3 regions of the Streptomyces sp. NRRL B-24572 genome follow, and region 2 is predicted to be linked to each of the others. Evidence: riboswitches for the same ligand, from Rfam matches in the RefSeq annotation. Region 2 holds a riboswitch; each other region holds the start of a gene.

Region 1 (7,903 bases), on a different contig from region 2:
CTTGTAGTCCCCCTGGTACGGCTCCACCACCTTGTGCGTCAGCCACACCTCGCGCAGGGTCGTGACGGGCAGCCAGACGTCCGGCCCGGCAGCCCGGACCAACCGCAGGGACGCGGGCGCCTCGGCCGGCGCGAACTCCATCCGCAGGATGTCCCGGGCCCGGGAAAAGGCCATCGCCGGCCAGCCGATCAGGTACTCCAGCCCGGCGATCACCCCCACCACCACGAACACGGTCGACGCCCGCGCCCCGGCCAGCGCCATCCAGAGGGCGACGACCAGGGTCGGCACACCCAAGGCGAGCGGAACGAACAGCGCCGGCCCCACCGACATCAGCACGTTCCACACCCGCCCGGCCGGCCCCGCGCGCAGGACCAGATCCGTCGAGTCGGGGCCTTGTCTCAACAAGGGATCGATGGCCATGCCTCCAGCGTAAGACCAGTCCGCAAGAGCGCCTCGACCCCAACCGGCCTATGGCGCACGGCTCCTGACGGTCCATAGTCCTCAGCCGGCGGGCGCGGCGGGCTCCCGGCGCTCGAACCACGGGTCGGGCCACTGCTCGGCGGCGGCCATCGGCGACCCGTGCGGCGCGGTCGTCGGGCACACCCTCGCCCAGTGCGCAGGAGCAGGGTTCAGCCCCCTCTCAGTCGGGCCGCGCGTGGGCCGCACGAGGGGGGCCGACGTCGACCGACAACAACCGATCGTGACGACTCGATTGCAGGTCAGCGGCGGGGAAAAGTCTCCGCCCCGCAGGCTCTTCTGACGAACAGTCAGTTCTAGTTATGGTGGGCAATGGTCGTACCGGTACGCAGAGACGAGGACGCTCATGACACAGGTGCCCCAGGTGACCGAGCACGGCGGAGGCGTCTGGTCCCTGCGGGTGCCCATCCCGGACAATCCACTGGGCCACACTTTGGTCCACGTCCTCGACACCGACCGCGGCCCGGTCCTCGTCGACACGGGCTGGGACGACCCGGCCTCCTGGACCGAACTCACCGGCGGTCTGGGCGCCCTGGGCCTCTCCGTCACGGAGGTCCACGGGGTCGTCATCACCCACCACCACCCCGACCACCACGGACTCTCCGGCCGGGTCCGCGAGGAGTCCGGGGCCTGGATCGCCATGCACGCCGCCGACACGGCCGTCGTCCGCCGCACCCGCGCGTCCGAACCCGGCACCTGGTTCGACTACCTCGCCCGCAAACTCGCCGCCGTCGGCGCCCCCGAGGACCACATCGCCCCGCTGCGGGCCGCCCGCGCCGCAGGCAGGATGCGGACCCTGCCCGGTCTCCGCTCGGCCCTCCCCGACCGCGAGATCGTCCCCGGCGAACTCCTCGACCTGGCCGGGCGGCGGTTGCGCGCGATCTGGACTCCCGGCCACACCCCCGGGCACGTCTGCCTCCACCTGGAGGAGGAGCACCCCTCCCGGCTGCCCGGCCACGGCCGGCTCTTCTCCGGCGACCACCTGCTGCCCGGGATCTCCCCGCACATCGGCCTGTACGAGGACCCCGACGAGGCCACGGAGACGGACCCCCTCGGCGACTACCTCGACTCCCTCGAACGGATCGGCCGCCTCGGGGTCGCCGAGGTCCTCCCCGCCCACCAGTACGCCTTCACCGACGCCGCCGGCCGGGTGCGCGAACTCCTCGACCACCACGAGGAACGCCTCACCGGCCTCCTCGGCCTCCTCGCCACCCCGCTCACACCGTGGCAGCTCGCGGAGCGCATGGAGTGGAACCGCCCCTGGGACCAGATCCCTTACGGCTCCCGCAACATCGCCGTCAGCGAGGCCGAGGCCCACCTCCGCCGCCTGGTGAAGCTCGGCCGCGCGGAGCCGGTGGCGGGCACGGACCCGGTCGCGTACGTCGCGGTGTGAGTCCCCGCCTCAGGCCTTGAACAGGCGGATGAGGGACATGACCAGGACCAGCGGGGAGATGCCGCCGCCGAGCAGCATCGACGGGCCCGCCACCCACCACAACCAGTGCTGCCCGCCGTGCTCGTAGTAGTCGTAACCGTTGTGGACGAAGAGGAACCAGAGGACGTGCAGGGTCAGTACGGCGATCAGCGCGATCCAGTACAGGGCGATCCCGACCGACCACAGCCGGACCCGGCCGGGCGGGACCGTGAGCAGCCGCCCCCGGTAGCCCTGGAGTCCGACCATCGCGGCGATCAGGAGGAGGGTCGCGGGGACGCGCCACCAGTCGTCCATCGCCCACTGGTAGGGGCCCTGCGCCTGGTCGGAGACCGAGGGGTACGCCACCGCCTTGTCCATGAGGTCGACCCCGCCCACGAGGAAGACCACCATCGGCACCAGGTAGAACAGCCCGAGGACCGGCCTCCCCAGACCCGTGGTCAGCGTCCGCACGGCACGCTCCCGCGCGGACGGCACCCCCGTCCCCGTCGAGGAGGCCCGGGCCCGCGCCCCGACGGCCGGCCCGCGGGTGGCGGCGCGGGCACGCGGTACGGCGGAGGACCGGGCGGGCGCGGACGCGGACGGCCGGGCGGGCGCAGGCGCGGAGGACCGGGCGGGCGTCGGCGCGGACGGCCCCGTGGCGCGCGCCCGGACCGGCTTCGGGGCGGGCTCCGGCGCGGGCAGGACGGCCGTCCGGGGCGGCCCGGTGCGCGGCTGGGCGACGGTGACGGCGGCCGGCCCCGGGTCGGCGGCGGTCTCCGCCGCGCCCGGCCGGGGCTCCGGATCGGGCTCGGGCTCCGTTCCCCGTCCCCTGCCCGCTGGAGGCGCCGACGCAGGCTCCCGCTCCGGCTCGGGCTCGAACTCCGCCTCCGCGTTGAGCAGTTCCTCCGCCTTCTGCGCGATGGCCGCGACCACCGGCGCCGGCAGCCAGCTCCCCGACTCCTCCCGGTGGGCGTCCGCGGTCGCGGCGAGTTCGGCCACCGGCGGGCGGTCCTCCGGCCGCTTGGCCAGGCAGCGCCGTACGAGCTCCGCGAGCGGCCCCTCGACCCCGGCGAGGTCGGGCTCGTGGTGGACGAGGCGGTAGAGCAGCTCCGCCACCGAGCCGCCGCCGAAGGGCCCGCGCCCGGTCGCCGCGAACGCGAGGACCGCGCCGAGCGAGAAGAGGTCCGCGGCGGGCCCGACCGTCCGCCCCTCCGCCTGCTCCGGCGACATGAAACCGGGCGAGCCGACGACCAGACCCGTCCCCGTCAGGGCCGTCTCGTCGGCGGAGCGCGCGATGCCGAAGTCGATGAGCAGCGGTCCGGACGACGAGAGCAGCACGTTGGACGGTTTGACGTCCCGGTGCACGAGCCCCGCCCGGTGCACGCCGTCGAGGGCGTGCGCGAGGCCGGAGAGCAGCCGCCAGAGGGCCGGTTCGGGGAGCGGTCCGTGCGCCAGGACCGCCTCGGAGAGCGCAGGACCGGGCACGTACGCGGTGGCTAGCCAGGGCACCTCGGCGTCGGGGTCGGCGTCGAGGACCGGGACCGTGCCGGCGCCGCGTAAGGACTGGGCGGCCCGCACCTCACGGGCGAAGCGCGTGCGGAAGCCCGGGTCGCCGGTGAGCGCGCCGTGCACCACCTTGAGCGCGACCGTTCGGCCGCCCCGCGAACGGCCCAGGTAGACGCGGCCCATGCCGCCCTCGCCCAACCGGTAGAGGAGCCGGTAGGGACCGATCCCCCGCGGGTCGCTCCCGGTCAACGCCCGCATTCCGCACCCCCGTGAAGACGCCGTCGGCATGTCGTCGTGGCGGCGCCAGCATGGCACAGCGATCACTCTCCCGGCAGACGATCGGCGGACCCGCTTCCGGCCGGGTGTGAGGCGCCTCGCACCCCCGGGGCGGCGGGCGTACGGGCCGGTAGAGTGAGCGGGTCGTCATCATGCCCGTACGGGGGGAAGCCGGTGAAAATCCGGCACTGACCGCGCAGCCGTGAGCCGCTCCTCGGGGAGCGGTGAGTCGGAATGCCCCGCCCGGGACATGACCGCCGGCACCGTCGAGGAATACGGAGCCGGAGCCTGGTGCCCCCGAGGCGTGCCGGTGCCCGGCCGCAGGAGAGGGCCCCATGAACACCGTCCGCCGCGGCGCCGCCGCGCTCGCCGCCGCCGCAGTCGTGCTCGGCACCGCCGCCGGGGCGGCCTCCGCCGCGCCCTCGCCGTCGCCCTCCGTCGGCACCCCCGTGCCCGGCCTGTACGGCACGAAGGACCCGACGTACGACGGTGTCTGGCGGCAGTCGCTCGCCTTCCTCGCCCAGCGCGGCACCGGCTACCAGCCCGCCGACCGGGCCGTGGACTGGCTCCTGGGCCAGCAGTGCGCCGACGGCTCGTTCGCCTCGTACCGCGCGGACGTGACGAAGGCCTGCGACGCGAAGACGATGCGGGACACCAACGCCACCGCCGTCGCCGTCCAGGCGCTCCGCGCCGTGCGCCGTCAGTCCGCCGCCCCGGAGAAGATCGACAAGGCCGTCAAGGCCGGCTCCGACTGGCTGCGGACCGTGCAGAACAAGGACGGCGGCTGGGGCTACGGCGTCGGCGGCGCGAGCGACGCCAACTCCACGTCGGTCGTCGTCGGCGCGCTCGCCGCGATCGGTGTGCGGCCCGGCCAGTTCACCTCCGCCGAGGGCCGCACCCCGTACGACGCGCTCCTCTCCTTCGCCCTGCCCTGCTCCGACAAGGACGGCGCAGGGGCGTTCGCGTACCAGCCGGACAAGACCGGCAAGCTCCTCGCCAACGCCGACGCCACCGCGGCGGCCACCCTCGCCGGGCTCGGCAAGAGCGTCGTCGCCACCAAGGCCTCCCCCGAGCAGCCGCCGACCTGCACCGACCTGTCGAAGCCGACCGTCGAGCGGGCCGCGCTGAACGGCGCCTCGTACCTCTCGAAGGCCCTCGCGAAGACCGGCCACCTCGCCCTGCCGCCGATGCCCGGCGCCACCGACACCACCGAGCAGCCCGACGTCGGCAACACCGCCGACGCCGTCGTCGCGCTCGCCGCCGCCGGCGCCGCGAAGGAGGCCGAACCGGCGCTCGCGTGGCTGGAGAAGAACTCCGCCGCCTGGGCGAAGGAGGGCGGCCCGGCCGCGTACGCGCAGCTGATCCTGGCGGCCCGTGCGACGGACACCGACCCGCGCGAGTTCGGCACGGTGGACCTGGTCGAGCAGCTCAACGCCACCGGCCCCGCGCCCAAGGCCCCGGACACCTCCGCCTCCTCCACCAGCGACGAGGGGGAGTCCGGCTTCGACGTCTGGTGGATCATCGGCATCGGCATGGTCGTCGGCGTCGGCATCGGCTTCCTCGTGAGCGGCCGCAAGAAGTGAGCCGTACGGGGATACGGGCCGCGGGCGCCGCGGCGGGGGCGCTCCTGGCCCTGGCCGCGGCGGCTCCGGCACAGGCGGCCGGTTACCGCTACTGGTCGTTCTGGGAGAGCGACGGCGGGAAGCCCTGGGCGTACGCCACGCAGGGCCCGGCGACCGCCCGGCCGGCGGACGGCGACGCCCTCGGCTTCCGCTTCGCGATCAGCAACGGCACGGAGGACACCTCCCGGCCCTCCGTGGCCCCCGACTTCCCGGGGATCTGCGGGGGCGTGGAGAAGAAGGACGGGACGAAGCGGATCGCGGTCGTCGTCGACTTCGGCGGCCCGGTGGACGCGCCGCCCGGGGAGACCCCGCCGAAGAAGCCGATCGAGGTCGGCTGCGCGGAGGTCCGCGAGGACGCGACGGGCGCGGAGGCGCTGGCGGCGGTGGCGAAGCCGCTGCGGTACGACAGCGCGGCCATGCTGTGCGGGATCGCGGGGTACCCGGCGAAGGGCTGCGGCGAACAGGTCGAGGAGACCGGGAAGAAGACCCCGGCGCCGACGGCTCCGGCCTCTCCGGACGGGAAGGGCGGCGGCCCGTCCTTCGGCGTACTCGCGGGCGGGGCGGCGGTCCTGGCCCTGGGCGGGGCGGCGATCTGGAAGGCCCGCCGGCGCGGATGACGCGGATGAGTACGGCCCGGAGCGTGTCCACGGCGTCGGCCCGGAGCGTGTTCACGGCCCCCGAGGCGAGCCGGGCCAACGCCCTGCACGCGGGCGCGTGGTGGCTGTGGGCGCTCGGCCTGGCCGTCGCCGCGTCCAGGACCACGAACCCGCTGCTGCTCGGACTGCTCGTCGGGGTGGCGGGTTATGTGGTGGCGGCGCGGCGTACGGACGCGCCCTGGGCCCGCTCGTACGGCGCGTTCGTGAAGCTGGGCCTGTTCGTCGTGGCGCTGCGGCTGGTCTTCTCCCTCCTCCTCGGCTCCCCGATCCCCGGTGAGCACGAGCTGTTCACCCTCCCCGAGGTGCCGCTGCCGGACTGGGCGCAGGGGGTGCGGATCGGGGGCCGGGTGACGGTCGAGCAGCTGGTGTTCGCGCTGTACGACGGCGCGAAGCTGGCGACCCTGCTGATCTGCGTGGGCGCCGCGAACGCGCTCGCCAACCCGGCACGACTCCTCAAGTCGCTGCCGGGGGCGCTGTACGAGGCCGGGGTCGCCGTCGTCGTGGCGATGACCTTCGCGCCGAACATGGTCGCCGACGTGGTCCGGCTGCGGACCGCCCGCCGACTGCGCGGCCGGCCCACGGGCGGGGTGCGGGCGGTGCTCCAGATCGGGCTGCCGGTCCTGGAGGGAGCGCTGGAACGGTCGATCGCGGTGGCGGCGTCGATGGACGCGCGGGGCTACGGACGGACGGCCCGGGTCCCGGCGGCGGTACGCCGCACCACGAACGTCCTGACCCTGGGTGGTCTCCTCGGCATCTGCGCGGGCTCGTACGGCCTGTTGGCGGCGGAGGGCGCGGAATACGGACTCCCGCTCCTCCTCGCCGGGCTCGTCGCGGCGATGGCCGGGCTGCGGCTCGGCGGGCGGCGGACGGTCCGTACGCGCTACCGCCCCGACCTCTGGGGCGCGCGGGCGTGGCTGGTCGCGGGCTCCGGGGCGGCGGTCGCGGTCCTGATGATCCGGGCGAACGCGTACGCGCCGGAGGCACTGCACCCCGGGGTCGTCCCGCTGGAGGCTCCGGAGCTGCCGCTGTGGCCGGCGGCGTCGGTCCTGGTGGGCCTGCTCCCGGCGTGGGTGGCGCCGAAACCCAAGGAGATCGTGTGATCCGCTTCGAAAACGTCTCGGTGCGCTACGAGGAGGACGCCGAGCCGACGCTCCGGAACGTGAACCTCACCGTCCCCGAGGGCGAACTGGTCCTCCTGGTCGGCCCGTCGGGCGTGGGCAAGTCGACCCTCCTGGGCGCGGTGTCGGGCCTCGTCCCCCACTTCACGGGCGGCACCCTGACCGGACGGGTGACGGTCGACGGCCGCGACACCCGCACGCATCCGCCGCGCGAGCTCGCGGACCTGGTGGGGACGGTGGGGCAGGACCCGTCCGCGCACTTCGTCACGGACACGGTGGAGGACGAGCTCGCGTACGGCATGGAGTCCCTGGGCCTGGCGCCGGGAGTGATGCGCCGCCGGGTCGAGGAGACCCTCGACCTCCTGGGCCTCGCGGAACTCCGCGACCGCCCGATCGCGACGCTCTCCGGCGGCCAGCGCCAGCGGGTCGCGATCGGCTCCGTCCTGACCCCGCACCCGAAGGTCCTCGTCCTCGACGAACCGACGTCCGCGCTCGACCCGTCGGCGGCGGAGGACGTCCTCGCGGTCCTCCAGCGCCTGGTCCACGACCTCGGCACGACGGTCCTCCTGGCGGAACACCGCCTGGAGCGCGTCGTGCAGTACGCGGACCAGGTCATCCTCCTGCCGGACGCGGTGATGGGCCCCCCGGCGGAGATCATGTCGATCTCGCCGGTGCACCCGCCGGTGGTGGCGCTGGGCCGCCTCGCGGGCTGGGCCCCGCTGCCGCTGACGGTGCGGGATGCCCGACGGAGGGCGGCGCCCCTGAAGGCCGACCTGGAGGGCCGGACACCGACGGGCCCTGCGGGGCTCCTCCCCCACCCCGCCCGAAATACAGCCC
Region 2 (10,195 bases):
GACCTCCCTCGCCACCCCGCGCGAGGCCGGGCTGCTCGGCACGGACGTCGGCCTGCCGATGCTGATGCTCTCCCGCCACTCCCTCGACGCCCAGGGCGAGCCGGTCGAGTGGGTCCGGTCCGTCTACCGCGGCGACCGGTACAAGTTCGTGGCGCGCCTCCAGCGCCCCAACGACTGAGCTTCCCGTACGGGCTTCCCGTACGAAGCTTCCCGTACGGGCTTCCGTACGCAACGGACGGCCGCACCCCACCGGTGCGGCCGTTCGGCGTCTCCCGTACGGGACGGGGGCGTCTTCCGCCCGGCAGGAAGGTGCCACCACCCGGGAACCCCCAGGTCGGCGGCGCACGGCGACCGGTGTCGGACGCAGGCCCGAACCGGCCACGCGGTTCGCGCCGACCGGTGACCGCTGACAGGGCACCCCGGGCCGGGCGAGTCTGGGACGGCTTCCGACCCCCGGCGAGAAAGAGGAAGAGCCATGGAGTACACGACCCTGGGCGGCCCCGAGGGCCCGCGCGTGTCCACGCTGTGCCTGGGCACCCTGCCGTTCGGCACCCGGATCGACGAGGCCGCGGCCTTCGCCGTCCTCGACCGCTTCCACGAGGCCGGCGGCACCTTCATCGACACCGCGAACACGTACGCCTTCTGGGAGCCGGGCGCGACCGGCGCCGAGAGCGAGCTGCTCATCGGCCGGTGGCTGCGCAGCCGGGGCGTACGGGACGAGATGGTGCTCGCCACCAAGGTCGGCGCGCTGCCGGACCCGCCGGGCTCGGCCTGGCCGGAGTGCGCGGAGGGCCTCTCGGCGCCGGTGATCCGCCGCCAGGTGGAGGAGAGCCTGCGGAACCTGGGCACGGACCGGATCGACCTGTACTACGCGCACATCGACGACCGGTCGACCCCGGTCGCGGAGACCATGGGCGCCTTCGGCGAGCTGGTGGACGCCGGGAAGATCGGCCGGGCCGGCTGCTCGAACTTCGCGGCCTGGCGGATCGAGGAGTCGCGGGGCGCGGCGGCCGCCGCCGGCGTGCCGGACTACGCGGCCGTGCAGCAGCGGTACACCTATCTGCGGCCGCGCCCCGGGGCGGAGTTCGGAGTGAACCCGCACGCCTCGGAGGAGCTGCTCGACTATCTGGGGACGCGGCCGGAGCTGACGTTCACCGCGTACACGACCCAGCTGACGGGGGCGTACACCGATCCGGGCAAGGAGGTCCCGGAGCAGTACCGGCACGCGGGTTCCGAGCGGCGCCTGAAGGTGCTCGCCGAGGTGGCGACGGAGCTCGGGGTGACCGCCGGCCAGGCGGTGCTCGCCTGGGCGCTGGGCGGGGAGCTGCCGGTCCTGCCGGTGATCGGGGCGAGTTCGCCGGCGCAGCTGGACGAGACGCTCGGCGCGGTGGGGCTGACCCTGGACGCGGAGCTGAGGAAGCGGCTGGACGAGGCGGGCTGACGCGTCCACCCGCCTCGTCCGCCCACCTCGCCCATCCGCCTCGTCCGCCCACCTCGCCCATCCGCCTCGTCCGCCCGCCTCGGATCGCGGAGTTGACCCACGATTGGTCTAGACCTAGACCGCTCCTCCCCTCTAGCATCGACGATCGCGATCACGAGGGGGAGACAGGCGATGCTGGAGGCGCTCGGCGTGGAGGAGTCGGCGGAGGCCGTCTACCGCCTGCTCCTGGAGCGGCCCGAGTACGGCGTGACGGACGTGGCGGCCCGCCTCGGCCGCCCCGAACCGGAGGTCCGCGAGGCGCTCGCCCGGCTCGCGGACCTCAAGCTCGTCCTCGTGGACGACTCGTCCGGCAGGGCCGAAGCCCTCACCCCGGACGTCGGCTTCTCGTTCCTGCTCTCCCGCGCCGAGGCCGAACTGGGCAGGCACAGAAGCCGGTTCGAGCAGGCCGGCCGGGCGGCGGCCGGCTTCCTCGCCTCGTACGCCGACCACCCCGGACCGGCCGCCCGGCACGACCTCGTGGACCGCATCACCGGACTCGACAAGGTCCGCGAACGCCTGGAGGACCTGGCCGCGAACGCCCGCGCCGAGTGCCTCTCGCTTCTGCCCGGCGGCGCCCAGCTCCCCGACACGATGGACGCGAGCCAGCCGCTCGACCGGCTCGCCCTGGAACGCGGGGTGAAGATCCGCTCGATCTACCAGGAAAGTTTCCGCAACGACCCGCCGACCGTCGACTACGTGCGCTGGTACTGCGGGCTCGGCGGCGAGGCGCGGACCGTCCCCGTCGTCCCGATGCTCATGGTGGTCGTCGACCGCGAGGCCGCGCTCGTCCCCGTCGACCCGGAGGACGGGCGCGCGGGCGCCCTCGAAGTGCGCAGCCCCGGCCTGGTCCACGCGCTCGCGGTGCTCTTCGACCGGCTCTGGGACGCCGGCACCCCCTTCGGCGAGACCCCGCGCCGCGACGCGCACGACCTCTCCCCGCAGGAGCGGGAGTTGCTGATGCTCCTCGGCATCGGCTGCACCGACGACATCGCGGCCCGACGGCTCGGCGTCTCCCTGCGGACCGTCCGCCGGATGAGCTCGGAGCTGATGAACCGCCTGGGCGCGCGCAGCCGTTTCGAGGCGGGCGTACGGGCGGCGAAAGAAGGCTGGCTCTGACGACGGGTTCACGCCGATCCCGAAGAATCGCTTCCGTTATGCGGACAGGGGTTCCCAGCGACGGAGCAGTCCCCTAGATTTCCCCAGCATTACCGAGGTGATCAGCGAGGGGACGGAATCGCCATGCCAGATGCGTCAGATGTGACACAAGGGAAACAACCGACCATCACACCCCTGCGGGTGGTGATCGCGCTCTGCCTGTTCGCCCCGTTCGTGGCGATGCTCTGGGTGAGCTCGTACGCGAAGGTCGAACCGCTCTTCGCCGGCATCCCGTTCTTCTACTGGTACCAGATGCTCTGGGTGCTGATCTCCACGGCCCTCACCATGATCGCGTACAAGCTGTGGCAGCGGGACCAGCGCGCCCGCAAGGGAGGTGACGCGCGATGAAGGACGGCGTGAACGGCGTGGCGCTCGGCGTCTTCGTCTTCTTCTTCCTGGCCGTCACGGTCATGGGCTTCCTCGCCGCGCGCTGGCGCAAGGCCGAGAACGAACACAGCCTCGACGAATGGGGCCTGGGCGGCAGATCGTTCGGCACCTGGGTGACCTGGTTCCTGCTCGGCGGCGACCTCTACACGGCGTACACCTTCGTCGCCGTCCCCGCGGCCATCTACGCGGCGGGCGCGGCCGGCTTCTTCGCCGTCCCGTACACGATCCTCGTGTACCCGCTGATCTTCACCTTCCTGCCGCGCCTCTGGTCGGTCTCGCACAAGCACGGGTACGTCACCACCTCGGACTTCGTGCGCGGCCGCTTCGGTTCCAAGGGCCTGTCGCTCGCGGTGGCCGTCACCGGCATCCTCGCCACCATGCCGTACATCGCGCTCCAGCTCGTCGGCATCCAGGCCGTCCTGGACGTGATGGGCGTCGGCGGCGGCGAGAACACCAACTGGTTCGTGAAGGACCTGCCGCTGCTCATCGCCTTCGGCGTCCTGGCCGCGTACACCTACTCGTCCGGCCTGCGCGCCCCCGCGCTCATCGCCTTCGTCAAGGACACCCTGATCTACATCGTCATCGCGGTGGCGATCATCTACATCCCGATCAAGCTGGGCGGCTTCGACGAGATCTTCGGCAAGGCGGCCGAGGCGTACAAGACGATCAACCCGGCCACCGGCAAGCCGAAGGGCGCGCTCGTGCCCGGCGAGGCCGGCCAGTGGACGTACGCGACGCTCGCGCTCGGCTCGGCGCTCGCGCTCTTCATGTACCCGCACTCCATCACGGCGACGCTCTCCTCCAGGAGCCGCAACGTGATCCGCCGCAACACCACGATCCTGCCGCTGTACTCGCTGATGCTGGGCCTGCTCGCGCTGCTCGGCTTCATGGCGATCGCCGCCGACGTGAAGGTGACGAACGGCCAGCTCGCCATCCCGCAGCTCTTCGAGACCATGTTCCCGGACTGGTTCGCGGGCGTCGCGTTCGCCGCGATCGGCATCGGCGCGCTCGTCCCCGCCGCGATCATGTCGATCGCCGCGGCCAACCTCTTCACCCGCAACATCTACAAGGACTTCATCAGGAAGGACGCCACCCCGGCCCAGGAGACCAAGGTCTCCAAGCTGGTCTCCCTCCTGGTGAAGGTCGGCGCCCTCGTCTTCGTCCTCACCATGGACAAGACGGTCGCGATCAACTTCCAGCTGCTCGGCGGCATCTGGATCCTGCAGACCTTCCCGGCGCTCGTCGGCGGTCTCTTCACCCGCTGGTTCCACCGCTGGGCGCTGCTCGCCGGCTGGGCCGTCGGCATGGTCTACGGCACGGCCGCCGCGTACGGCGTCGCCAGCCCGACCCAGAAGCACTTCGGCGGCTCCGCGGCCGAGATCCCCGGCATCGGCGAGATCGGCTACATCGGCCTCACCGCCTTCGTGCTCAACGTCCTCGTCACGGTCGTCCTGACCTTCGTCCTCAAGGCCGTCAAGGCCCCCGAGGGCGTCGACGAGACCTCCCCCGAGGACTACACGGCGGACGCGGGCGACGCCGGTGTCCGCGACCTGCCGACGGTCGGCGCCGGAGCGCACTGACCGGAAGAACGCGCCGCAGGGGCCCGGGATCTCACCAGGAGAACCCGGGCCCCTGCGCATGACCGCGCGCGGCAGACTGGAGCCCATGGACTTCACGATCAGGGCGGTACGGCCCGAGGAGTACGAGGAGCTCGGCGACCTCACCGGGTTCACCTATCTGAATGACGGGCTGCTGCTGCACGGCGAGGACGACTTCTACCTGGCCGTGCTCCGCGACACGGCCCGGCGGGCGCGCGAGAGCGAGGTGCTCGTCGCCGTCGACGCCGACGGCGGGATCATCGGCGGGGTGACCTTCGCGGAGGGCGGCACCACCTGGGCGGACATCGCCGTCCCCGGCGAGGCCGAGTTCCGGATGCTCGTCGTCGCGCCGGCGGCCCGCGGCAGGGGCGTCGGAGAGGCCCTCGTACGCGCCTGCGTGGACCGGGCGCGAGCCCTCCCCGGCTGTACGCGCCTGGTGCTCTCCACGGCCGATCTGATGGTCTCCGCGCACCGGATCTACGAGCGGCTCGGCTTCGTCCGCACCCCCGAGCGGGACTGGGAGCCGATCCCCGATCACTCGCTGCGCACGTACGCCCTGGAGTTGTAACTCCCGGGACCGACACAACATGTGGGGGGTGCCAAGAGCGGCGCCCCCCACATGTATGCTCGTCCTCGCTGTCGACGCAGGGGAATCCGGCGCGAATCCGGAACTGTCCCGCAACGGTGTGCTTCGTGCGGTTTCGTGCTTCGTACGGAGTGAGTCCGAAGACCTGCCGGCAGCGCGCCCGGTCCGTCCGTTCCGGGTGCCACAGACGTCCGGGCCTCGCGGAGTTGGGTCGGTGGACGCGGCGCGCCCGCGCGTACGGGGTGCCCGCCTGCCCGCCTTCCCGCCCGAGGCCCCGAGCCGAGCGAGGGAGAGCCCCCACGTGACCATCGCGCCCGCCGATCCGGCCGCAGCGATCGAGACCGACGGCCCCGGGACCGTACTCCTGCGGACCCTGACCGATCTCACCGCCGACCTCCCGGACACCGACCCCGGCAAGGTCGCCGCCGCCGCCCTCCGCGGCCGCAGCGCCACGTCGGACGAGGCGGAGCTGCGCGAGCTGGCCACCGAGGCGGCCGCCGGCCTGATCGCCGAGGACCCCGCGTACTCCCGGCTCGCCGCCCGGCTCCTCACCATCACCATCGCCGACGAGGCCGCAGGCCAGGGCGCCGTCTCCTTCTCGGCCTCCGTCGCCGTCGGTCACCGCGAGGAGCTCATCGCCGACCGCACCGCCGAGTTCGTCGCCCAGCACGCCGAGCGGCTCGACGCGACGATCGACCCGGCCGGCGACGACCGCTTCGGCTACTTCGGTCTGCGCACCCTCTACTCGCGCTACCTGCTGCGCCACCCGATCACCCGCAAGGTCATCGAGACCCCGCAGCACTTCATGCTGCGCGTCGCCTGCGGCCTCGCCGAGGACGACTCGGTCCGCGCGCTCGACGAGGTGGCCGCGCTGTACGGCCTGATGAGCCGTCTGGACTACCTCCCGTCCTCCCCCACGCTCTTCAACTCCGGCACCCGCCACCCGCAGATGTCCTCCTGCTACCTCCTGGACTCCCCGCAGGACGAGCTGGACTCCATCTACGACCGCTACCACCAGGTCGCGCGCCTCTCGAAGCACGCGGGCGGCATCGGCCTCTCGTACTCCCGCATCCGCGCCCGCGGTTCGCTGATCCGCGGCACCAACGGCCACTCCAACGGCATCGTGCCGTTCCTGAAGACCCTCGACGCCTCCGTCGCCGCCGTGAACCAGGGCGGCCGCCGCAAGGGCGCCGCCGCCGTCTACCTGGAGACCTGGCACGCGGACATCGAGGAGTTCCTGGAGCTCCGCGACAACACCGGCGAGGACGCCCGCCGTACGCACAACCTGAACCTGGCGCACTGGATCCCGGACGAGTTCATGCGCCGCGTCAACGCCGACGCCGAGTGGTCGCTCTTCTCCCCGTCGGACGTGCCCGAGCTCGTCGACCTGTACGGCGAGGAGTTCGACGCCGCCTACCGCAAGGCCGAGGCGGCGGGCCTGGCCCGCAAGACCATGCCGGCCCGCGACCTGTACGGCCGGATGATGCGGACCCTCGCGCAGACCGGCAACGGCTGGATGACCTTCAAGGACGCCTCCAACCGGACCGCGAACCAGACGGCCGAGCCGGGCACGGTCGTCCACTCCTCCAACCTCTGCACCGAGATCATCGAGGTCACCAACGACGGCGAGACGGCCGTCTGCAACCTCGGCTCGGTCAACCTCGGCGCGTTCGTCGTCGGTTCGGACATCGACTGGGAGCGCCTGGACGAGACCGTCCGCACGGCCGTCACCTTCCTCGACCGGGTCGTCGACATCAACTTCTACCCGACCGAGCAGGCGGGCCGCTCCAACGCCAAGTGGCGTCCGGTCGGCCTGGGCGCGATGGGCCTCCAGGACGTCTTCTTCCAGCTGAAGCTGCCGTTCGACTCGGCCGAGGCGCGCGCCCTGTCGACGAAGATCGCCGAGCGGATCATGCTGGCGGCGTACGAGGCGTCCGCCGACCTCGCCGAGCGCAGCGGCCCGCTCCCCGCCTGGGACAAGACCCGCACCGCCCGGGGCGTCCTGCACCCCGACCACTACGACGTCGAGCTCAACTGGCCGGAGCGCTGGACGGCCCTGCGCGCGCGCATCGCCTCCACCGGCATGCGCAACAGCCTCCTCCTCGCCATCGCCCCGACGGCGACCATCGCCTCGATCGCGGGCGTCTACGAGTGCATCGAGCCGCAGGTCTCCAACCTGTTCAAGCGCGAGACGCTGTCCGGCGAGTTCCTCCAGGTCAACTCGTACCTCGTCGACGAGCTGAAGAAGCTCGGCGTGTGGGACGCGCAGACCCGCGAGGCCCTGCGCGACTCCAACGGCTCGGTGGCCGGCTTCACCTGGGTCCCGGCCGAGGTCCGCGAGCTGTACCGCACGGCCTGGGAGATCCCGCAGCGCGGCCTCATCGACATGGCGGCGGCGCGCACCCCGTTCCTGGACCAGTCGCAGTCCCTGAACCTGTTCATGGAGACGCCCACCATCGGCAAGCTGTCGTCGATGTACGCGTACGCCTGGAAGCAGGGCCTGAAGACGACGTACTACCTGCGCTCCCGCCCGGCGACCCGGATCGCCCGCGCCGCCCAGGCCGCCGCCCCGATCCCCGTCCAGCAGGCGACCCCCGACGCGGACGCCATCGCCTGCTCCCTTGAGAACCCCGAGTCCTGCGAGGCCTGCCAGTAATGAGCTCCACCGAGAAGAAGAACCTCCTGGACCCGGGCTTCGAGCTCACGCTCCGCCCCATGCGCTACCCGGACTTCTACGAGCGCTACCGGGACGCCATCAAGAACACCTGGACCGTCGAGGAGGTCGACCTCCACTCGGACGTCGCCGACCTCGCCAAGCTCACCCCCGGTGAGCAGCACATGATCGGCCGTCTGGTCGCGTTCTTCGCGACGGGCGACTCGATCGTGGCGAACAACCTGGTCCTGACGCTGTACAAGCACATCAACTCCCCGGAGGCGCGGCTGTACCTGAGCCGTCAGCTCTTCGAGGAGGCGGTGCACGTCCAGTTCTACCTGACCCTCCTGGACACGTACCTCCCCGACCCGGACGACCGTGCGGCGGCCTTCGCGGCGGTCGAGAACATCCCCTCGATCCGCGAGAAGGCGCAGTTCTGCTTCAAGTGGATGGACTCGGTCGAGAAGATCGAGAAGCTGGAGACGGCCGCCGACCGCCGCCGCTTCCTGCTGAACCTGATCTGCTTCGCTGCCTGCATCGAGGGCCTGTTCTTCTACGGCGCCTTCGCGTACGTGTACTGGTTCCGGTCGCGCGGTCTGCTGCACGGCCTGGCGACGGGCACCAACTGGGTCTTCCGCGACGAGACCATGCACATGAACTTCGCGTTCGAGGTCGTGGACACCGTCCGCAAGGAGGAGCCCGAGCTCTTCGACGACGCGCTGCAGCAGCAGGTCACGGACATGCTGAAGGAGGCCGTCGAGGCGGAGCTGCAGTTCGGCCGTGATCTGTGCGGCGACGGCCTGCCGGGCATGAACACCGAGTCGATGCGCGAGTACCTCCAGTGCGTCGCCGACCAGCGGCTCGTTCGCCTCGGATTCCCGCCGGTCTTCGGCTCCGAGAACCCGTTCGCGTTCATGGAGCTCCAGGGCGTCCAGGAGCTGACCAACTTCTTCGAGCGCCGCCCGTCCGCCTACCAGGTGGCGGTCGAGGGCTCGGTGGACCTCGACGAGGACTTCTGACACCTCCGCACATGGACGATGCCCTCCGGCCGCACGCCGGAGGGCATCGCCATGTCGCGGCCCGTCGGGCAGCACCACCGCGCCCGCGGTGGTTCAGCCGGTGCAGCCGGTGACGCTGCCGGGAGGACCACCGCCACGCCGGCCGCCAGGCCGGCCAGGGCCGGGACACGCCACAGGTGCGGCAGCCGGGGACGGGCGGCCGGACGCTCTGCCGGTACGTCAAGGGCTCCTCCTTCCACGTCAGGAGGCACCCGCGACCCTGCGAAGAGGGGCCGCAACCAGCCGACCCCCTCTTCCCCCGCCGGCGTCCTGGAGGGGCCGGTCGGGCGAGGCGTCACCGCAACGGAAGAGGGCCCCGCACTCGACGAGTGCGGGGCCCTTTCGCGTGGCTACGAGTACGTCACTCGTTCGGGACGACCGGGTAGCGCGGCGTGCCCTCTTCCATCTGGCGGAGGGCGTCCTTGCGGTCGCGCTTCGAGAGCTTGTCGATGTAGAGGAAGCCGTACAGGTGGTCCGTCTCGTGCTGGAGGCAGCGGGCGAAGTAGCCGGTGCCGCGGACCTTGATCGGGTTGCCCTTCAGGTCCTGGCCGGTGACCTCGGCGTAGTCCGGACGGGCCAGCTCGGCGTACGCGGTCGGGACCGACAGGCAGCCCTCGTTCGAGTCGTCGAGGTGCCGCTGGTCGGCCGGCAGGTCGACGAGGACCGGGTTGATCACGTGGCCGACGTGGCGCTTGCCCTCGTCGTCCATGCAGTCGTAGACGAAGACCTTGAGGTCGACGCCGATCTGGTTGGCGGCGAGGCCGACGCCCTCGGCGGTGCGCTGGCTGGCGAACATGTCGTCGATGAGCTGCGCCAGCTCGTCATCGAAGGAGGTGACGTCCTTGCACTCCCGGTGCAGGACGGGGTTGCCCACGACCGTGATGGGGCGCGATGTGCCGCGCTCGCGGTGGGCGGTCTCACGCTCCTCGGTGTCCTCGGTGTCGACGATGAAGCCCTCTTCGTCGACGGCGTACACGCCCGTCTGCTCCTGCTCAGTGCCCTGCTGCGACATGTCCGCCGTACGCCTTCTTCCTCGAACCGGTACACCCCGTGGTAGGTGCGATGTACAGCCTACGGGCAGCGGTCAGCAGACTTCCTCAAGATCTCGCCATTCCCGACTGTCCGGGCTGTCCGCCACCCAGCCGTCCAGAAGGCCCCGCACCAGGCCCGCCGGGGCCGCGATGCCGCACTCCCGCTCGGGGACCCACAGCTCGCCGGGCGAGCGGTGGCCGAGGGGGCCGGGGTGTCCCGGTTCGCTGTGGTCGTGCGGGTCGGAGT
Region 3 (10,195 bases), on a different contig from region 2:
CGTGACGAGCCCGCCGAGGCGCAGTTTGGCGAGGTGCTGGCTGACGGCGGGACGCGCGGCCCCGCACGCCTCGGTCAGGGCGGTGACGTCGGCCTCGCCCCGGGTGAGCAGCCACACCAGCTGGAGCCGGGTGGGGTCGGAGAGCAGCCCGAACACCTCGGCCGCCGCCGCGAGTTCACGCGCGCCCGGGGTCCGCTCGTGCGGACGGGAGACGGCTGCGGGGCCTACGGGCTCGGGCTCGGGCATGCGCCCACCGTACCGAGGAAGCGGATGTGCGGGCGCCCGTCGGGTCCCGGCCGGGTCACGGCGCTGCGGACCCCGTAGACCTCGGCGACGAGCTCCTCGGTGAGGACCTCGCCCGGTGGGCCGCTCGCCACCACCCGGCCCCGGGCGAGGACCACGAGCCGGTCGCAGTACATCGCCGCGAGGTTGAGGTCGTGCAGGGCGACGACGGCGGTGAGGCGGAGGTCGGCGACGAGGGCGAGGAGGTCGAGCTGGTGCTGGATGTCGAGGTGGTTGGTGGGTTCGTCGAGGAGGAGTTCGCGCGGTTCCTGGGCGAGGGCGCGGGCGATCTGGACGCGCTGGCGTTCGCCGCCGGAGAGGGTGCGCCAGGGCTGCCGGGCGCGGTCGGTGAGCCCGGTCCGTTCGAGGGCGGTGCGGACGGCGGCCTCGTCCGCCGCCGTGGGCGGCGTCCAGGCCCTGCGGTGCGGGATGCGGCCGAGGCGTACGACGTCGGCGACGGTCAGGTCGGTCTGGGTGTCGGCCTGCTGCTCGACCGTGGCGAGGCGCCGGGCGACGGTGCGGCGGCCCAGCTCGGCGAGCGGGTCGCCGTCGAGGGTGACGACGCCGGAGTCGGGGGCGAGGACGCCGGCGAGGAGGCGCAGGAGGGTGGACTTGCCCGAGCCGTTGGGTCCGAGCAGCCCGGTGACGGTGCCGGGGGCGAGGGTGATGCCGACCCCGTCGAGGACGAGGGTGCCGCCGGCCGTGCGCGAGACCCGCTCGGCACGGAGTCCGGCACCGCGCCCGGCACGGGGTCCGGCGTCGGCGGAGGCGGTCTCGGTCATCGCGTGCTCCTGGTGCGGTACAGGACGAGGACGAAGGCCGGTACGCCGATCAGCGAGGTCACCACGCCCACCGGCACCTCCTGCGGGTCGAGGACCGTGCGGGCGAGCGTGTCGGCCCAGACGAGGAACACCGCTCCGGCCAGGGCGGTGACCGGCAGCAGCCGGGCGTGCCCGGGGCCGGCGAGGGCCCGGGCGGCGTGCGGCAGGACGAGGCCGACGAAGCCGATCGCGCCGGCGGCGGAGACCAGGGCGGCCGTCAGGAGGGCGGTGACGCACAGCAGGACGAGCCGGGTCCGCGCGACGGCGACGCCGAGCGAGGCGGCGGCCTCCTCGCCGAAGGCGAAGGCGTCCAGGGTCCGCGCGTACCCGCCGCAGACCAGCAGGGCCCCCGCGAGGACGGCGAGGCACACCCACACGTCGCTCCAGCCGGCCCCGGCGAGCGAGCCGAGCAGCCAGAAGAGCACGCCCCGGGTGGTCTCCGCGTCGGCGGCGGTCATCACGACGAAGGAGGTGAGCGCGGAGAAGAGCTGCATCGCGGCGACGCCCGCGAGCACGACCCGGTCCGTCGAGCCGCCGAGGGTGTGGCTGAGCAGCAGGACGAGCGCGAAGGAGACCACGGCCCCCAGGAACGCCCCTCCGGTGACGGAGAGGAGGCCACCGCCGATGCCGAGGACGACGACGGCGACCGCGCCGGTCGAGGCGCCGGAGGAGACGCCGAGGACGAAGGGGTCGGCGAGCGGGTTGCGCAGGAGGGACTGCATCACCGCCCCGCAGAGGGCGAGGCCGGCGCCGCAGACGGCGGCGAGGAGGGTACGGGGCAGCCGCAGGTCCCAGACGATCCCGTCGCGGATCGGCGAGAGTTCCGAGACGCCGCCGCCGAGGTGGGCGGCGACGACGGACCCGACCTCGCCGACGCCGATGTCGGCCGGGCCGATGGTGATGGCCACGGCCACGGACAGGGCGAGCAGGACGAGGCCGGCCGCCGCCCACAGGAGCGCCGTGGCGCGTACCGGCCGGGTCGGCCGGGTTACCAGAGGGGGCGCGCTCACTTCGCGAGACCGTACGTGCGGAGCGCTGCCGCCACCTTCTCGATGCCCTCGACGGTGCGGATCGTGGGGTTCAGTGCCTGGCCGCTGAGCAGGACGTACCGCTTGTGCTTCACGGCCGTCATGTTCCGGGTGACGGGGTCGGACTCCAGGAACTCGATCTTCTTGGCGGCGCTCTCGGCGGACTGCGCGCGGCGGGTCAGATCGCCGAGCACGAGGACGTCGGGATCGCGGTCGGCGACGGTCTCCCAGTTGATCTGGGGCCATTCCTCGCGCGTGTCGTCGAAGACGTTCTTCGCGCCGAGCGCGTTCGTGACGATCCCCGACGCTCCGCAACAGCCCGCCATGTAGGGCGATTTGGCGTCGGAGTACCAGTAGAGGACGGTGGCGTCGGTGAAGTCGGCCGCCGCCGTGGCCTTCGCCACCCGGGCCTTGAGCCCTGCGACGAGCTTCTCGCCCCGCTCGGGGACCGCGAACACCCGGGCCAGGTCACGGATCTCGCCGTAGACCGTCTCCATGGTGAGGGGGCGGGTGCGGACGCCGTCGCCGTCGCCGCTGTTGTCCTTGCCGACGCAGTCGCTCGGCGAGAGGTAGGTGGGGACGCCGAGCTGCTCGAAGCGCTCGCGGGGCGCCACCCCGCCCTTGCCGAGGGTGTACGCGAACGAGGCGGCCGCGAAGTCGGGTTCGGCGTCGAGGACCTTCTCGAAGAAGGGGTAGCGGTCGGCGAGGCGCGGGACCTTCGCGTTCTCCTCCTCAAGTCCCTTGAGCACCGGGTCCGTCCAGGTGGCGGTGCCCACCATGCGGTCGGCGAGGCCGAGGGAGAGCATGATCTCCGCCGCCCCCTGGTCGAGGGCGACGGCCCGGCGCGGGGCGCGGTCGACGCGGACCGGCCGTCCGCAGTCGTCGGCGAGGGTGACGGGGTAGCCGCGCTCCGGGGCGTCCTTCGCCGAAGCCCCGGAGGGCCCGCAGCCGGTCACCGCCGCGGTGAGGAGCAGGACGCCGGCCAGGGCGAGCACGGCGGAGCGGACGGGGTGTGCGAGCGGCACGGGGACTTCCTCTGCGTCCACGGCTCATGCGCGGAGCCTGTCGTACGGTGCTCCCCGGACGGCGGCGTGCCGCCGGGGCCGCCAGCAGGTCTTCGGACTCGGGGTCAGCCGGACGGAGCGCCTTCCCGGGCCCGTCGTGCCGCCCAGTGGCCGATGCTCCGCCCGTCGCCCTCACCGCTGCGCGTCAGTTCCGGTCTCGCACCGGATTCCCTGACCCGTGCACGTACCCGTTCAGGTGCGTACAAAGGTGCGACTGGCCTCGGCACAGTACCACCGGCCGGTGATCGCACCCCGGGAGCCCGGCCGGTCCGCACCCGCAGGCCGCCGGCCCTCGCCCGCAGACCGCCGGTCCGCGCCCCCGCGCCCCGGACGGCGTCAGAAGCGCAGCTCCTTGGCCTCGAAGCGGCCCTCGCCGAGGACCAGGACGAAGGAGACCTGCTGCCCCTCGGAGACCGTCCGCTCCTTGCCCTCGATGTCCTCGGCGCTGAAGTACACCTGCTCCTCGGAGCCCACGGGGACGACGAAGCCGTACCCGCCGAGACGGTTGAAGGACTGCACGAATCCGATGCTTCTGCCTTCCACGGCGGCCTCCTCGTCGGCTCTGGCGACGCGGTCGAGGGTGTCCGCGCCTCAGGGGACATGTACCCCGCCCGCCCGTCCTTCGCCACCGCCGTCGTCCGGGAGGACCCGGGAGGACCAGCGCCGCCGTCCGGGCGGACCACCCCGGATGATCTCGTACAATATTCAACAGAGGCCCGCTGCCGGAGATCCCCCGTGTCCGTCAGCGGGCCTCGCCGCACCCATCGGGCCGGACACCGCCCGGGTACGCGATCCGCGCCGTGATCCTGGCGATGCGCCGCGCCGACTCCTCCGGCGAGGCCACCGGCTGGACGATGTGGCTGACGGTGAGCCGCACGATCGTCTCGACGGCGAGCCCCCGGGACTCCTCGTCGACATCGGGCCAGGCCTCGATCGCGTACGCGTCGAGCATCGCCATCGCCGTGCCGAAGACCGGCTCCGGGCGGGTGGTGAGGTAGGCGAGGAGGTCGTCCTCGCCGCCGCGCGCCGCGAGCAGGACGCTCTTGATGAGGGGGTTGTCCACGGCCTGCTGGAGCGTGTAGCCCACGCCCGCGACGGCCGCCGCCTCCAACTCACCCCGGTGGGCGTCGAGTTCACGCTGTATGCCGAGCAGGAAGCCCTCCAGCTCACGCTGGATCAGGGCGTTGCCGATGGCCTCCTTCGAGCCGAACTCGTTGTAGAGCGTCTGGCGGCTGATGCCGGCGGCCCGCGCGATGCCGGCCATGCGCAGCACGCCCCAGCCGTCGGCGGCGACGAGCCGGTAGGCGGCGTCGAGCACCTGCTCTCGCAGGAGGGACCGAACACTCTCGCGGAAACGTGTCATCGTGCCCCCACTTTATCCACGGGGCACTGTCCAAAGCATTGACGTTCTCATGGGAATCCGTCTATGAACTGGACAGTAGTCATGGAAAGTGTCCACCCGCCGCGTCCACCTCCCCGAGGAGCCGGTCTTGGCCCTGCACAGCGACTCCCCCGACGCCCCCGCCACCTGGCGCGACCCCAAGCGCTGGCTCTGGCTGTTCGGCCTGCTCATCCCGGCCTTCCCCTTCCTCTCCTGGGGACTGGTGAACGCCACCGGGCTCCGCGTCTTCTGGTGGACCGGGATCCTCGTCCTGTACGTGATCTTCCCGCTCGTCGACCACCTCATAGGCAAGGACTCCGCCAACCCGCCGGACAGCGCGATCGCGCACCTGGAACAGGACCGCTACTACCGGTGGTGCACCTACCTCTACCTCCCCGTCCAGTACGCCGGTCTCGTCCTCGGCTGCTGGCTGATCACCCGGGGCGACCTCGCCCTCGTCGACCGGATCGGGCTGACGTTCACCCTCGGCGGGGTCGCCGGCATCGCCATCAACACCGCCCACGAGCTGGGGCACAAGACGGAGGCCCTGGAGCGCAGGCTCTCCCGGATCGCGCTCGCCCAGACCTGGTACGGCCACTTCTACGTCGAGCACAACCACGGCCACCACATCCGCGTCGCCACCCCCGAGGACCCGGCGAGCGCCCGGCTCGGCGAGAGCTTCTGGCGCTTCCTGCCCCGGACCGTCCTCGGCAGCCTCACCTCGGCCTGGCGCCTGGAGAGGCGCAGGCTGGGCCGCCGGGGCCGGTCGGTGTGGAGCCCGCGCAACACGGTCCTCGGCTCCTGGGCGCTGTCGTTCGTGCTCTTCACGGGGCTCGCGCTCGTCTTCGGCCCGGGGGTCCTGCCGTACCTCGCGATCCAGGCGGTCTTCGGCTTCTGCCTGCTCGAAGTCATCAACTACACCGAGCACTACGGCCTCAAGCGGGAGCGCACCGCGAGCGGCCGGTACGAGCGCTGCGCCCCGCGCCACAGCTGGAACAGCGACAACGTCGCCTCGAACGTCTTCCTCTACCACCTCCAGCGGCACAGCGACCACCACGCGAACCCCACCCGGCGCTACCAGTCGCTGCGCCACTTCGACGAGGCCCCCGAGATGCCGACGGGGTACGCGGGGATGATCGTCCTCGCGTACGTGCCCCCGCTCTGGCGCCGCGTCATGGATCCCCGGGTCGTCGCCCATTACGACGGGGACGTGACCCGCGCGAACCTCCAGCCGTCCCGCCGGACCCGCCTGCTCGCCCGGTACGGGACGACGACCGGCTGACCTTTCCCCCCAGGGGATGGTTTACCCCCGAAGCACCCTGGAGCCCCGCCAAAAGCTCGTACAATACCGATCAGTCGGTTTGATGTCGTCGAGTGGGTGCTGCTGGAGCCGTTGGTGACCAAACAAGAGCGGGCCGCGCGGACCCGCGACGCGCTCATCAGGTCGGCGGCCAGGGAGTTCGAGCAGCATGGATACGCCCTGGCCACACTGTCCGCGATCAGCGCGGGAGCGGGCGTGAGCCCCGGCGCGCTCCACTTCCACTTCGAGAACAAGGAGGCGGTCGCCGACGCCGTCGAGTGCGAGGCCTCCACCGTCCTGCGCCGCACCGCCCGGATCGTGTACGCACACCGGTCGAACGCCCTGCAGAACCTCGCCGACACCTCGCACGCGCTCGCCCGCCTGCTCCGCGACGACGTCGTCGTCCGCGCCGGGTTCCGCCTCAGCTGCGCCAATGACACCGGTACGGAGCTCAATCTGCGCCAGGAGTGGCAGAGCTGTGTGCAGCAGCGGCTCGCGGAAGCCGCCGACGAGGGCCTGCTCGCCGCCGGCACCGGGCGCCGGCAGGACCTCGCCCGTACGATCGTGGCCGCGACGATCGGTCTGGAGGCCCTCTGCCGGGACAACGGCGATTGGCTGTCCCCCAAGACCGTCACGGGACTGTGGCGCACGCTGCTGCCGATGCTGGCGGGCCCCGAGTCGCTCGCCGGACTCGAACCCGCGGGAAGTCAGAGCTTGTAGCCGCCCGACACGTCCACGCAGTGACCCGTGATCCAGCGCGCGTCCTCGGAGACGAGGAAGGCGACCACGTCCGCGACCTCGGCCGGCGTCCCGAGCCGGTCGAGGGCAGAGTGCGCCGCGAGGGCGGCGCTCTCCTCCGGCGTCGTGCGGCGATGCGCGTTCATGTCCGTCGCGACATAGCCGGGGGCCACGGCGTTCACCGTGATCCCCCGGGACGCCAGCTCCTTGGCGAGGGTCGGGGTCATCGTGTCGACGGCCCCCTTGGTCATCACGTAGGTGACGGACTCGGGGAAGGCGCGCTTCGTCGCCGCCGAGGAGACGTTGACGATCCTGCCTCCGTCGCTCAGGCGGTCCAGGCCCCGCTGGATGAGGAAGAGCGGGGCCTTGACGTTGATCGCGAAGAGCCGGTCGAAGGTCTCGGTGGTCAGCTCGTGGATCCGGCCCGAGCCGCTCGCCGCCGCGTTGTTGACGAGGATGTCGAAACCCGGACCGGCGCCCTGCTCGGCGAGACCCGCGTCCAGGGCGGCGTAGAACGTGTCCACGGCGTCCGGCGCCCCCAGGTCCGCGCGGAACGCGAAGGCCCTGCCGCCCGCCTCCTCGATGGTCTTCACCGTCTCGCGGGCGGCCGCCTCTCCGGTGCCGTAGTGCACGGCCACCAGGGCGCCGTCCCCGGCCAGCCGCTCGGCGATGCCCCTTCCGATGCCGCGGCTCGCCCCGGTGACGATCGCGGTCCTTCCGGCCAGCGCAGACATGTCGGCCGTGCCTTCTTTCTGTACGGGGACGGTTCTCGTGCACGGGGACGGTTCTCGTGCACGGGGACGGTTCTCGTGCACGGGGACGGTTCTCGCCGTACCGAGACCGTTCTCCGGGACGGTTCTTCGTCAGGACTGGTCGAGGAGGCCCCGGTACCAGGGCATGTGGTCCGCGATCGTCGCGGTGAAACCCGACCCCGGGTCGCAGCCCCACCCCCGCCACGGGCGGTCGTCCTCGAACCAGTGGTCGCTGGCGAGCATCGCCAGGTGGTGCTGCGCGAACGGGAGGTCCGCGAGCAGTGCGCGGGCCTCGGCGATGTCCACCGCAGGCCCCCGGGCCCCGGACCGGCCGGCGAGGAGCGCCTCGCCGACCGCGAGCAGCTCCGCCACCGGGACCGGCTCCGGGTGGTTGACGTAGCAGGGGCCCGCCTGCGTCTTCGGGGAGAGCGCCGCGCCGAGCAGGGCCCGCGCCAGGCTGTCCACGTCGATCAGGGAGTGCAGCGAGGAGCCCCCGTCGAGCGGTCCCGGCAGGGCCGCGAGCAGCCGGACGAAGCCCGGTATCAACTGCCGGTCACCCGTGCCGTACACGAGGTGGGGCCGCAGGACGGTCCCGCCCGCGTCGAGGACGTACCGCTCCCCCGCCGCCCGGGTGCGGCTGGTCACCGAGCCCGGGGCGAGCGGCAGGGTGCCGGGGGCCGCCGCCCGGAAGGGGCCGCGGCCGTGGACGGAGGCGGTGCTCAGGGAGACGATCCGGGTCACCCCGGCGCGTACGGCCGCGTCGACGAGGGCCCGGGCGCCCTCGTCGTTGACCGCGTGCGCCACGTCCTCGTCCGCGCCGATCGCCGAGGCGCAGTGGATGAGCACGTCCATGCCCTCGCAGGCGCGGCGCAGCGAGTCGGGGTCGCGGAGGTCGCCCGGGGCGACCTCGACGCCCGGGCCCGCCGGCGGCACGAGCGGGCGGCGGGCGAGGAGCCGCACGTGCGCCGGCTCCGGCGCGGCCGCGGCGTTCGCCGCCACCCGGCCGCCGATGAATCCGGTCGCGCCGGTGATGAGGATGCGTGGGCCCATGGTTCCGTTCCGGTCGGGTTCAGCCCGTCAGGCGGGTGCCGAGGCCGGCCCCGGCCACCGCCAGGTCCCGGGACGGGGAGGTGAGCGTGCTGAGGAAGACGAGCTCGCCGTCCTGCAGGCCGGTGACCCGGACGGTGGTCGCCTCGGGGTCGTGGCCGGGCAGGATCTCGGTCTCGATCCAGCAGGGGCTGTCGAGTTCGGCGTACCGCGAGAAGGAGACGTCCATGTCGGTGGGCAGGTAGGCCCTGCTGCCGAGGGTCGCCGTCGCCGCCTGCCGGGCGGCTTCGAGGAGCACCATACCGGGCACGTGGTCGTTCGGGCGCCGGAAGAGGGTGGGGTGGGCGGTGTTGAGGCGCAGCTGCCACTGGCCGGGGCGGGTCCCCGGGGCGAGGACGACGTCCTTGCCGTGCTCGCGGCCGACGAGTTCCGGTGCCACGGCCGGTATCAGCGGGACGGGCCGGTCGAGTGCGGCCATCCGCTCGCCCCGGATCCTGCGGTACGCGAGGGCGGAGGTGCAGCGGGCCAGGGTGCCGCCGGTGGCGAGGTGCCGGCCGTCGCGGGTGAGCACCATGGTCGTGCGCAGGTTCCGCAGGCTGCCGCGGCGGCTGTCGAGATCGGAGCAGATGACGTCGACGGTGACGTCGGAGGAGAGGCCGCTGACGGCGAGCGCCTCGGCGTCGGCCGTGTAGTGGAGGCCCCACATGACGAACTGATCCTCGACGGGTACCCCGAATTCGGCGTGGGCGACGAGCATGGTGGTCTGGCGTATCGTCTCGGCCACCAGCACGGGGTCGTGGCGGTCCCCTGCCACCGGAGAGAAGAAGGGATGTGCGGCAGGCCAGTGCGCGGAGACGGAGAACCGGTTCTCCGTCAGCTGGGTCCAGCCCGTGGGGATGATGTCCGCGGGATCCGCTCGGTGCACGAACTCCCCGGGGACGCACGCCGTCACTCCTCGAAGGTTCTGATCCATGGATCCCCCTAGCATCCCCGCGCCCCCGGGCGGCGTGTCCGCCCGACTTAGAATACGTACAGCGCGGTTTTCTTTTCAATGCTTCAGGTCACACGACGAGCACAGACAGCGACACAGCGGGAGGCGCCTTGGCGCAGCAAGCGCGTGCAATCAAGACCCGGCAGGCGATCCTGCAATCGGCCGCGGCCGTCTTCGCCGAGCGGGGCTACGAGCGCACGACCATCGGAGAGATCCTGGTGCGCGCCGGGGTGACCAAGGGAGCTCTGTATTTCCACTTTGCTTCCAAGGAAGACCTCGCCCTCGGCGTGCTCGACGCGCAGATGCTCGACGTGCCGCTGGCGCCGCAGGCCATCAAGCTCCAGGAGCTCGCGGACCAGGCCTTCCTCCTCGCCCACCGGCTGCAGCGCGACGCCCTCGTGCGGGCGAGCGTCGCCCTGGCCCTGGACAGCGGTGCCACCGGCGTCGACCGGGTCGCCCCGTTCCAGGCCTGGATCGACCAGGTCTCGGAGATCCTGATGGTCGCGAAGGCGCGGGGCGAGCTGCTCGTCCACGTCAACGTGACGGACACGGCCTCGCTCTTCTCCGGCGCCTTCTCCGGGGTCCAGGCGATGTCCCAGATCCTGTGCGACCGCAACGACCTGATCCATCGCGTCGCGGTCCTCCTCCAGCACTTCATGCCGAGCATCTGTGCGCCGGCCCTGCTGACCGGACTGCACCTGACCGAGGATTACGCGAAGAAGCTCGGCGCGGAATACGAGGCGAACCGGCGCCGCAGGGACGAAGCGAACTCCATGGAAACTCCCCATTAA

Evidence for each region. A riboswitch is a leader RNA that binds a small molecule or an ion and turns the genes downstream of it on or off. The one in region 2 is predicted to bind cobalamin.
Region 1: it holds a riboswitch for cobalamin, as region 2 does, so the genes downstream of both, CCN56_RS24375 (prenyltransferase/squalene oxidase repeat-containing protein) here and CCN56_RS14680 (ribonucleoside-diphosphate reductase subunit alpha) in region 2, are expected to answer to the same signal.
Region 3: it holds a riboswitch for cobalamin, as region 2 does, so the genes downstream of both, CCN56_RS21795 (ABC transporter substrate-binding protein) here and CCN56_RS14680 (ribonucleoside-diphosphate reductase subunit alpha) in region 2, are expected to answer to the same signal.

What each region holds. Positions count from the first base shown of each region.
Region 1 is NZ_MWIG01000422.1:110-8,012, reverse strand. It holds gene CCN56_RS24390 (hypothetical protein) at 1-420, opposite strand, end outside; gene CCN56_RS24385 (MBL fold metallo-hydrolase) at 824-1,870, shown strand; gene CCN56_RS45605 (protein kinase) at 1,880-3,643, opposite strand; cobalamin riboswitch at 3,795-3,932, shown strand; gene CCN56_RS24375 (prenyltransferase/squalene oxidase repeat-containing protein) at 4,006-5,253, shown strand; gene CCN56_RS24370 (SCO2322 family protein) at 5,250-5,909, shown strand; gene CCN56_RS24365 (energy-coupling factor transporter transmembrane component T) at 5,915-7,048, shown strand; partial or broken gene CCN56_RS24360 (ABC transporter ATP-binding protein) at 7,045-7,903, shown strand, end outside.
Region 2 is NZ_MWIG01000236.1:1,993-12,187, reverse strand. It holds gene CCN56_RS14710 (GntR family transcriptional regulator) at 1-178, shown strand, start outside; gene CCN56_RS14705 (aldo/keto reductase) at 476-1,441, shown strand; gene CCN56_RS14700 (helix-turn-helix transcriptional regulator) at 1,613-2,596, shown strand; gene CCN56_RS14695 (DUF3311 domain-containing protein) at 2,720-2,983, shown strand; gene mctP (monocarboxylate uptake permease MctP) at 2,980-4,602, shown strand; gene CCN56_RS14685 (GNAT family N-acetyltransferase) at 4,688-5,188, shown strand; cobalamin riboswitch at 5,231-5,374, shown strand; gene CCN56_RS14680 (ribonucleoside-diphosphate reductase subunit alpha) at 5,508-7,862, shown strand; gene CCN56_RS14675 (ribonucleotide-diphosphate reductase subunit beta) at 7,862-8,878, shown strand; gene def (peptide deformylase) at 9,279-9,929, opposite strand; gene CCN56_RS14665 (hypothetical protein) at 10,002-10,195, opposite strand, start outside.
Region 3 is NZ_MWIG01000358.1:716-10,910, reverse strand. It holds gene CCN56_RS21810 (metalloregulator ArsR/SmtB family transcription factor) at 1-246, opposite strand, end outside; gene CCN56_RS21805 (ABC transporter ATP-binding protein) at 225-1,064, opposite strand; gene CCN56_RS21800 (iron ABC transporter permease) at 1,061-2,098, opposite strand; gene CCN56_RS21795 (ABC transporter substrate-binding protein) at 2,110-3,156, opposite strand; cobalamin riboswitch at 3,243-3,368, opposite strand; gene CCN56_RS21790 (cold-shock protein) at 3,532-3,738, opposite strand; gene CCN56_RS21785 (TetR family transcriptional regulator) at 3,938-4,558, opposite strand; gene CCN56_RS21780 (alkane 1-monooxygenase) at 4,686-5,858, shown strand; gene CCN56_RS21775 (ScbR family autoregulator-binding transcription factor) at 5,973-6,596, shown strand; gene CCN56_RS21770 (SDR family NAD(P)-dependent oxidoreductase) at 6,584-7,348, opposite strand; gene CCN56_RS21765 (NAD(P)-dependent oxidoreductase) at 7,478-8,416, opposite strand; gene CCN56_RS21760 (ScbA/BarX family gamma-butyrolactone biosynthesis protein) at 8,436-9,386, opposite strand; gene CCN56_RS21755 (ScbR family autoregulator-binding transcription factor) at 9,515-10,195, shown strand.